DNA from 3 places in the Bacteroides cellulosilyticus genome. Region 3 is predicted to be linked to each of the others. Evidence: riboswitches for the same ligand, from Rfam matches in the RefSeq annotation. Region 3 holds a riboswitch; each other region holds the start of a gene.
The links. Region 3 has a riboswitch for cobalamin ahead of K6V21_RS20295 (TonB-dependent receptor). Riboswitches for the same ligand answer to the same signal wherever they lie in the genome.
Positions count from the first base shown of each region.

Region 1 (3,166 bases), 1.5 Mb from region 3:
TCATCATCTTCCAGATAAACATAGTGGGTATTGCCACGATTTTATCTTTCACCCGATTATAATAAGCATCTACTGAAAGGCTTAGATAGTCGATAAATTCCAATGAAGTAGAATTCCACGTTGTACCTACATTGAATTGCCGGGTAACTTCAGGCTTTAAATTATGGTTGCCAATTATCAGATAATACAAATCATTGAATGTCGGCGTACGGAAGATATCTTTGTATGAAGCCCTGAAACGTAGACCAAAATCAAAAGGTTTCCACGACAGGCTGACAGCGGGTGAAAGGCGTTTACGGTCTGCAGCAGCTTTTCCTGTCCGTACATTCTCTGTAATATAAGTATTCAGCAGAGAAGCGGTAGCAGAAAATTGGTTGCTTTTATAGTGTGTGGCTATTGCTGTTAAATAGGTGAAACGTTCCGGATATTGATTGTTCTGTAAAGTTGTTGACAAATAGTTATAGGCGAAATCCTGTGCTAATGAGAAAGATAACCCTTTTACCGGTTCGCTCCATAGGGTAGCGGATAAGTAAGTCTCAGTCTGGCGGAAACGATTGTCTGTAATGCCGGAAGATTCATTATTATAGTCCCGGTTCCAGCTGAAGTTAAATTTTCCACTTGCTTGTAGCTTCCATTTCTCTGAGAATCGGTTCTCATACTTCAATTGGCCGAAATAATTACGGTCATATAGTCTTTCGGCAGCATACGGATTGTCATAAATCACTCCGCCGGGTAACCCTCTTTCCGAATCAAAGAGATAAACTTTGGCTTTCAAATCCTGTTTCTCATTCAGAGTTACAAACAAATTTAATTCCGCCCGATAAGTCTCTATATCACTATTGTTTCGTTTGGAGTCAATCAGTTTATTCCCATTCCACATTTTGAAAGGATAATTGCCGTCCGCCCGTAAATAATCAGCATAGGCAGAAAGACTGAAACGGTTACTTAATTTCTGAGCATAAAATAGAGAAGGATTAGCAAGCCCGTAAGAACCGGTTTTCATATTTGCAAGCAACCGGAAAGGTCGGTTACTGAAATCCGGACGTGCGGTTTCGATACTTAAAGCACCGGCAGAGGCAAACATCTTCGCTGTCTGGTAAATATTATCACTCTGACCAATGCTGAGTTCCAGTTCGGAAACATTGTCTAACGAAAAACGGGAGATATCTACCTGCCCTGACTGACAATCACTGACAGTCACTCCATCATAGCTGACTGCTGTATGTTGCGCTCCCAAACTGCGTACAGAAACAGTCTTTAATCCACCAATTCCACCATAATCCTTAACGCTGACTCCCGAGAAATGACGAACTGCATCGGCCACATCCGATACTCCCAAACGTTCCATATCAGTTTTCTTCATCTGTTGGAGCGGGGCGGTTGCTGAGAGAGCCCGTGGCACACGCCGACCTTTTATCCCCACTTCCGGAATGGCATGTACTTTTCCCGTAATGGAGTCTCCCGTCTGTTGTGCTTGCAGGCTGGCACAAAAACAGCACACAAGGCAACACAAACAAAACCGTAGCCAGATGTACCGACATAGATTATCTTTTATCATATACAGAAAGCTATAAAATAGATACACCTCATGCCCTTTCCTCGAAGGCATAAAAAATGATCGGTTTTGCAGGTCTTCTGACTTACTCCGGATTTGCCGCCTTCCCACCATACGAATATTGGCAGTGGCACAGGTGATTGGCAAATCCTGCAATAGGAGATCACAGCAGCGGGACTGTTTGGGAGTCACACCCAATTCCCTTTTCATGGAGTATACCGAAAAGCATACTCCAACAAAACCGGGAGCAAAGATAGGAAAGATTTATGTTTAATTTGTAATGTGGTGCAGTATTTTATAAATTTATGCATTTATTCTAACAGAGTAACTTAATAGAAAACTAATACTATAATGCTTATGCTAAAGAAAACTATTGCTGCGCTAAGCCTACTCAGTATCCTTGCAGCTTGTCAAAATGATGAGACCCCCTCTCAACCGGAACCAAAACCACGTCAAGACATCAATCTCACCCGTGCGGAACAAGATTTAATGGACAAAGGTACAGACTTTGCTTTCCGTTTCTTCGATCAGGTGTGCAGTACCGAAAAGGAAAAACCGAATGTTTTTGTGTCTCCATTGAGTGCATCACTTTGCTTATCAATGATTACTAACGGAGCTTCGGGCAATACGCTTACTGAAATGCAGAACGTATTGGGATTTCCTGCCGCTTCTTTCTCTCTTGATGATCTGAATAACTATAATCAAAAGCTAACTTCAGCTTTATTGGATTTAGATAATACCACTCAATTAGGAATCGCCAATTCTATTTGGGTAAAACAAGGTTTTAAAGTTTACGATTCTTTTGTGGAGGTGAATAAGAAGATGTATGATGCCCAGGTACAGGAACTTGATTTTACATCTCCCACAGCGAAGGATGTGATTAACCGGTGGTGCGCTGAGCAGACGAATAATTGTATAAAAGAGGTTATACAGAGAATACCGGAAGATGCACGTATGTATTTGATTAATGCACTCTACTTCAAAGGCATTTGGAAGAGTCAATTCCAAAAATCGGATACTCGCCAGGAAAATTTTACTAATTCTGATGGTACTGAGCAGAAAGTGAACATGATGAATCAGACAGAAACGTTTAATTATGCTCAGAACTCAGCATTCTCCATCGCAGAATTGCCGTATGGCAATGAAGCTTTCAGTATGGTGCTCTTATTGCCTGCCGTGGATAAGACTTTAGATGAGAGTTTGTCCGAGTTGACTTATGAAAACTGGAAGGAATGGAATGCAGCTTTGTCGAGCAGGCAATTGCAGGTTAAACTTCCCCGTTTCAAAGTGGAGTATGACAAGATGCTCATAGAGGATATGGTTGCTATGGGGATGAAGGATGCCTTTGATGGTTATAAGGCTGATTTCTCTAAAATGTCGGCTGCCGAGTTATATATTGGGCTTTTGCAGCAATTTACTTATGTAAATGTAGATGAGGAAGGTACTGAAGCAGCGGCTGTTACAGTTGGTGGAATGTTGGAAACTTCTGCCGGGCCATCTACTCCTATATCTTTCTATGTAGACCGTCCTTTTGCTTTCGTAATTAAGGAAAAGAGTACGGGAGCAATTCTTTTTATGGGGAAAATTACGAAACTATAATAAATGATAAAA
Region 1 covers NZ_CP081903.1:6,810,040-6,813,205, reverse strand. The annotation lists gene K6V21_RS26145 (TonB-dependent receptor plug domain-containing protein) at 1-1,558, opposite strand, end outside; cobalamin riboswitch at 1,608-1,811, opposite strand; gene K6V21_RS26140 (serpin family protein) at 1,913-3,154, shown strand.
Region 1: it holds a riboswitch for cobalamin, as region 3 does, so the genes downstream of both, K6V21_RS26145 (TonB-dependent receptor plug domain-containing protein) here and K6V21_RS20295 (TonB-dependent receptor) in region 3, are expected to answer to the same signal.

Region 2 (3,166 bases), 960 kb from region 3:
TGGCAATATCCACATCGTAGATTCTTCCATCAACATTCAACCGGACTTTATTATCTTCTTTACTGACCAACGTCACATCGGCAACGCGGTTTCCAATATGTATTTCCATTAACTACTTCCTCCCTCTTTAAATACGTAAAACTCCTTTTTGCAAACCGAACTCACGCCAGCGACTGATAGGACGACCATCAGACGATTGCGTGGAAGAATTCTCTTCCAGGTTCATCAGGTAATCTATATAAGCGGCAATCATGGCAATATTCTCAATTTCTTCATTATTACTGTTAGGACGCTGCAACATACGCGAGTTTTTCTCGATAAACAGCGTGTTGTATTCTCCCTTTACGAAATCGGGGTTGTGCATGATGCGCTTCAGATAAGTAAGATTGGTCTTCAATCCGGTAATTTTATACTCATACAGCACACGGCGCATACGCTCAATGGCATACTGCCGATTGGTGGCCCATACGATCAGTTTTCCGATCATGGGATCATAATAGATAGGAATCTCATACCCTTCGTAAACATAGCTATCGATTCGGACACCGATACCGTTCGGTTCAGCCAATAACTTAATGATTCCCGGAGACGGCATGAAATTATTCTCTGTATCTTCCGCACAGATACGACATTCGATAGCATGTCCCCGCTGAAACAAATCTTCCTGTTTAAGATGCAACGGATAACCGGCTGCAATCATGATCTGTTCTTTCACTAAGTCCACACCCACCACTTCTTCGGTAATGGGATGTTCCACTTGCAAACGGGTGTTCATTTCCAGGAAATAGAAATAACGGTGCTTATCAACCAGAAATTCGATAGTACCTGCACCCGAATAGTTCACTGCTTTGGCGGCAGCCACAGCCTTCTCTCCCATCTCTCTGCGTAATTCCGGAGTGAGGAAGGGAGATGGACTTTCCTCCACAATTTTTTGATTTCTACGCTGAACAGAACATTCGCGATCGAATAAATGAATCACATTGCCATGATTATCACCCAATACCTGAAATTCAATATGATGGGGTTCCTCCACAAATTTCTCCAGATATACCGTATCGTCACCAAAAGCAGACATAGACTCCGAGCGGGCGGTATTGTAAGCCTCAACCACTTCATCCTCACTATGTATCAGTCGCATACCTTTTCCACCACCACCCATAGAGGCTTTCAGCATCACGGGATAGCCGATCTTATTACATATCATCACAGCCTCCCCGGCACTCTGCAAGGGTTGTTCCGTACCGGGAACTACCGGTACTCCGGCTGCAATCATGTGTTTACGGGCTGAGATTTTATCACCCATCGCTTCCATTGTTTCGGCAGAAGACCCGATAAAAATAATGCCTTCTTCTTTGCAACGACGGGCAAAGTCGGCATTTTCAGATAAGAAACCATATCCGGGATGGATGGCATCCGCTTCATGCTGCCGGGCAGCACGAATTATATTCTCTATATTCAAATAACTGTCTCTGGAAGCTGCCGGACCTATCAAACAGGCTTCATCGGCATACATGACGTGTTTTGCTGCACGATCCGCTTCCGAATAGACAGCTACTGTACGTATTCCCATCTCTTTGCAGGAACGCATTACACGTACAGCAATCTCGCCTCTATTGGCAATCAATACTTTTTTAATCATTGTTCTTCTGTTTATCGCAAAGGGGTGCATCACATACATCCATAACAATACCCTCTTTGACTGCCGTCAGACAGTCATGACATAAACAGCCCGGATAATTCTTTTGCAAATAAGCACGTTGCTGCTCATTCAGTCGTACCGTAGCGCAATGGCATGACAAAATCCGATCGTGCATACACTCAAAGGTTGCACCACAACGCGGACATACCTTTTTCATAGGCATCCCTCTCGCATTAATTAAATTAAAACAATTATTCGTTCGTACTGTTCCCCTAATCCCACGAGTAGCAACAGACTTTAACGAATGGCAGGTCTTCTGACTGACTCCCTTTCTGATTCCTTCCCGGCCTCCAATTCACAGCCAGTGGCTAAAGTATTTATCAAGAAAGTTATGGAGCTTCACAGCAGCGGGACTGTCCGGGATTTACACCCGATTCCCTTTTAATCCAAATGACAGAAATGTTCATCCGAAACCAATTCGGGGCAAAGATAGTGGAAATTATCATTGGAGATGCTTTTTAAAACAAAAAATATAAGCAGGGAATATTTTTTTCTATCATCCGTTGGATTATTGATTTTATTTCTAACTTTGTCAGCGATAACGGTTTCCAAATCACCGCAAGCGTGAAACGGAATTAAAAGGGAATCCTGTGAAAATCAGGGACTATCCCCGTAGCTGTAAGTTTCATCTCCCTACCATGTGGAGAAAAGATTGTGGCATTCTTTAGCCACTGGTCCTGCAAAGACCGGGAAGGCGCCACAACGGAAACAAGTCAGAAGACCTGCCGATATCTGTAATCATTCAGGCTTTCGGGTGAAAAGCGATAGAGTGCATCCTCCAAGATTCATTTTATTACTTACTCTCCTTATTTTGTCGTTTGATTTAGTATAGCTAACTAAACAAAGAATATTTATTTGTTAAATCTTAAATTACAGGTATGATCAATTCGGAGACTTTCATCGTCAAAAGAGATGGGAAAAAAGAAGCGTTTTCACTTGATAAGATCAAGAACGCAATTAGTAAAGCATTTTTATCTGTCGGCAGTTTTGCCACACAAGATGTGATCACCAACATACTCAGCCGCGTGAACATCAGTGATGGAACCAGTGTAGAAGATATACAGAACCAAGTAGAAGTGGCACTGATGGCTGAACACTATTACAGTGTAGCAAAAGCGTTCATGCTATACAGACAGAAACATCTGGAAGACCGGGAAGTACGTGACAAGCTCCGTTTCCTAATGGATTACTGCGATGCCTCCAACCCTGCCACCGGTAGCAAGTATGACGCTAACGCCAATGTGGAAAATAAAAATATAGCCACACTGATAGGCGAACTCCCCAAATCGAACTTCATCCGTCTGAACCGCCGTTTGCTGACTGACCGCCTGAAGGACATGTACGGCAAGGAACTTTCAGACCGCTACATCGAATTGCTGAACCAACACTTCATATACAAGAATGATGAAACCAATCTTGCCAATTATTGCGCAAGCATCACCATGTATCCGTGGCTGATCAGCGGAA
Region 2 covers NZ_CP081903.1:4,382,422-4,385,587, reverse strand. The annotation lists gene K6V21_RS16230 (biotin/lipoyl-containing protein) at 1-109, opposite strand, end outside; gene accC (acetyl-CoA carboxylase biotin carboxylase subunit) at 128-1,639, opposite strand; gene K6V21_RS16220 (cysteine-rich CWC family protein) at 1,632-1,862, opposite strand; cobalamin riboswitch at 1,928-2,132, opposite strand; cobalamin riboswitch at 2,225-2,444, shown strand; gene nrdD (anaerobic ribonucleoside-triphosphate reductase) at 2,578-3,166, shown strand, end outside.
Region 2: it holds a riboswitch for cobalamin, as region 3 does, so the genes downstream of both, K6V21_RS16220 (cysteine-rich CWC family protein) here and K6V21_RS20295 (TonB-dependent receptor) in region 3, are expected to answer to the same signal.

Region 3 (3,166 bases):
GTTGTTGCTTTTCTCCGGTTCCAGTGCCACGTTGGCATTGATGGTGACCCCGTTGCCCAACAGTTCGCGTGCAATGGGAAGTCTCACGCTATGTTCGTAGGATACTTTTACGGCGAGAAATTCTGCGATAGTGTACCGAAGCCCGGCACCATAACCCAAATAGTTCTTGGTGGTGCTTCCCCGCACCTCATTAGAGCCCGTCACGCTGCCCTGGTCAGTTTGTCGGATATTCGGGTGGTTGATGTAATCTTTTATAAAAAACACATTTTCCATCTTTCCATTCAGAAGTGACTGGTTGTATGAAAAACCCAGGATATGCTTGGTCACAATGTCTTTGGAAGCCTCGAAAGTGTCATCCAAATCATCATAGCGGTCGTTGCCGGTGCGGCTCAGATGGTAGTTCAGATTAAAGTTGTGGTGTTCGTTCAACTGATAGTCCAGATTAGCGCGGGCAATGGTCAACGGACGTTTATAGTGGCGCATGGACGGTCCTTTGCCCGTAATTTCATTGCGCGGGCTCACTATATAGCCGCCATCCCAGTAATATTGCCGGTAGGCAGTATCCACGGTTATTGAATGGTCCCAGGTGTGAGAAAGGGAGGCGTTCAACTGCATATTCTTTAAAACGAAGTCACGTTTCCGGTAACGTGCCGAGATATTCCAGGCATCCGAGTTCTTTTCTGCCATACCATAGACTTTGCCTTGAACGGAGCCGGTTTGCAACTCCTTGTCTGTCTTGGAATAAGAAGCGGAAATAAAAAATGCGTCTGTCCAGGATTTGTTGACAACCCCGGCTTCTACTTGTGCCAGTAAAGAGAAGTAGTCATCGTGGAAACGTTTAGGATTACCATAAATGAAATTGTCGCCACTTTCATCCCGCATTTGCACGTCCTTCATCCTATAGTCATTCTTCGAATAGTTCACTCCGACGGTAGGCTTGATAATCAGTCCTGTTTTGGGCTCCACTATTTGTGCGTTCAGATCTGCCTTGTGTGTATGAAATGAACCGATGCTGTAAGAGACATCCAGATAGTTCTTCTTTTCCTCTTTTGTGATAATATTGATAGCACCACCCAATGCATCCGTTCCCAGGCTTGCAGGAACTACACCTTTATATATCTCAATCCGGTCTATGATATTTACCGGCAGGTTAGCGAGCGAAACGCCACTTCCTTTGGTGTCCAGTGGCATTCCATCCAGGAAGTAGCGGACGGAATTTCCTGACAAACCGTTAATGGATAAATCGAAATCCGAACCGACACCTCCTTCTTCTCTGACCTTGATACCCGTTGTCCGGTTCACCAGGTCATTGAGGTTGTTTAGTGAATTGACGATGGGTTTTATGTCAAGAGCATTGACAGAGAAAGCCCCTTCTTTCACTTTCTGTGTCTGGGTCTTTCCGTATACTTCAACGGAATTCAGGACAACAGAGCTTTCTTCCAATGTAAAATTGAGTGTTTTGTTTTGCTGGATATTAAGGGGTGTCTTTACAGTTTGATAACCTACTAAAGATACGACAAGAGTATGTTTTCCGGGTATGACTTGTAGGGAATACCGGCCGTTGTCATCCGTATAGGTTCCGGATGAGGTGTTTTCTACGGCAATCGTCACCAAAGATAAAGGAGCGCCATGCTGGTCTGTCACCTTTCCCGATAGAGTAATTTTGTTTTGTGCCATTATGCTTATCTGCGAAAGACAAGTCAGCATAAATAATACACATGAAAAAACTTTCATTTCAGTCTTTTTAAAGTATTTATGACTTACTTTCGGGAGGATATACATGAAGAGAGAGAATTCTTTATGGAGGATAAAGAACTGCCAGACTAAATGTTTTTTCTGCTTTATTTCCCGAAAGCATTAAAACTATATCATTTTTGGCAGGTCTTCTGACTTATCCATCTTTGAATGCCTTCCCATCCGGTTTACGGACAGTGGCTAATTGGGTATATTCAAGATTTGAAACGGATTTTACAGCAGCGGGTCTGTTCAGGATTTACACCTGATTCCCTTTTCACCATCCTCCCCATAGCGACAGGGAGGTATGGAACCAAAAACCGCTGCAAAGATATGAAAAAAGTCTGTCTGAACAAAAAGCATCCTTGAAAATGTTCCCTGTGGCATAGAAAGAGGGGGGAGTAGGGGAGATAAAAGTGCTTAGTATATGAATTCTGTCTTGTCGTTTATATCCGTAATAAATTAAAAAGACTATCTTTGTAGTATAATAAAAACAATGCTTCATGAAAACAGCGGAACGTAAACAACTATTGTTTCAACGCCTATTGGCGGTAAACGATGAGCGCCTATTAGAAGAAATTGAGACTTTATTGGATAGACGTTGTCCGGATGATATTCTTTACTTCTCTCCAGAGTTAAAGGAAAAGGTTGATAATGCATTGGAGCAGATGAAACGGGGAGAAGTGATAACTACTGAAGAAATGAGAAATAAGTTAAGTCAATGGAGCGGAGAGTAGAATGGACAGATGCAGTACTTTTGGACATGAGAGAAACTTTTGAGTTTTATGATTGTCGCAATGGTACATCTCTGTGTGAAGATGCCACAATTTATAAATAAAGGATATATCCGTGAAAAAGAACATGATATTTATTCACGGATATATCTCTATATATTGTACAATTTAGGGAAGCAGTAATTAGAACGACCGTCCTTTATATACGCTCGATTCGGATAATGGTATTACTTTGCCATCCAGTGACAATCTGTTTGAGTTGAAATTCGGGTTGATTGTAACGGATGCATTGTTGGTATCGTGGGTTAATCTGATGGAAACTTGTGCGGAAATTCCGACACCCATCACACTGAAACTGCAAGTTACATTTCCCTTTTTATCTGTGGCTGTTTTAACTTCACCCACTCTTCCGTCTACGGTTATACCGCCAATGCCGTTAGGACCTGCATAGGGGCCGTTGAAAGCAACCTGAACGGATGCTTTTTCACCGTTTAAAAGAACAAAGTTGGTATTTGATGTAACGAAAGCACTTCGTCCTCTTTTAAACGTAATACGGTCAGCTTCCAGTACGAATTTTCTGTTGTTGATAGCTTGTACAGCATCGGCATATGCCCGTGCTTCTTCTCTTTTTTCCCTGGCTTTTTCTGCGTCACGCTGTGCTTTACGCTCTGCACGGCGGTTTTCACTTTTACTTTCCT
Region 3 covers NZ_CP081903.1:5,343,441-5,346,606, reverse strand. The annotation lists gene K6V21_RS20295 (TonB-dependent receptor) at 1-1,734, opposite strand, end outside; cobalamin riboswitch at 1,859-2,067, opposite strand; gene K6V21_RS20290 (hypothetical protein) at 2,238-2,471, shown strand; gene K6V21_RS20285 (DUF4251 domain-containing protein) at 2,652-3,166, opposite strand, start outside.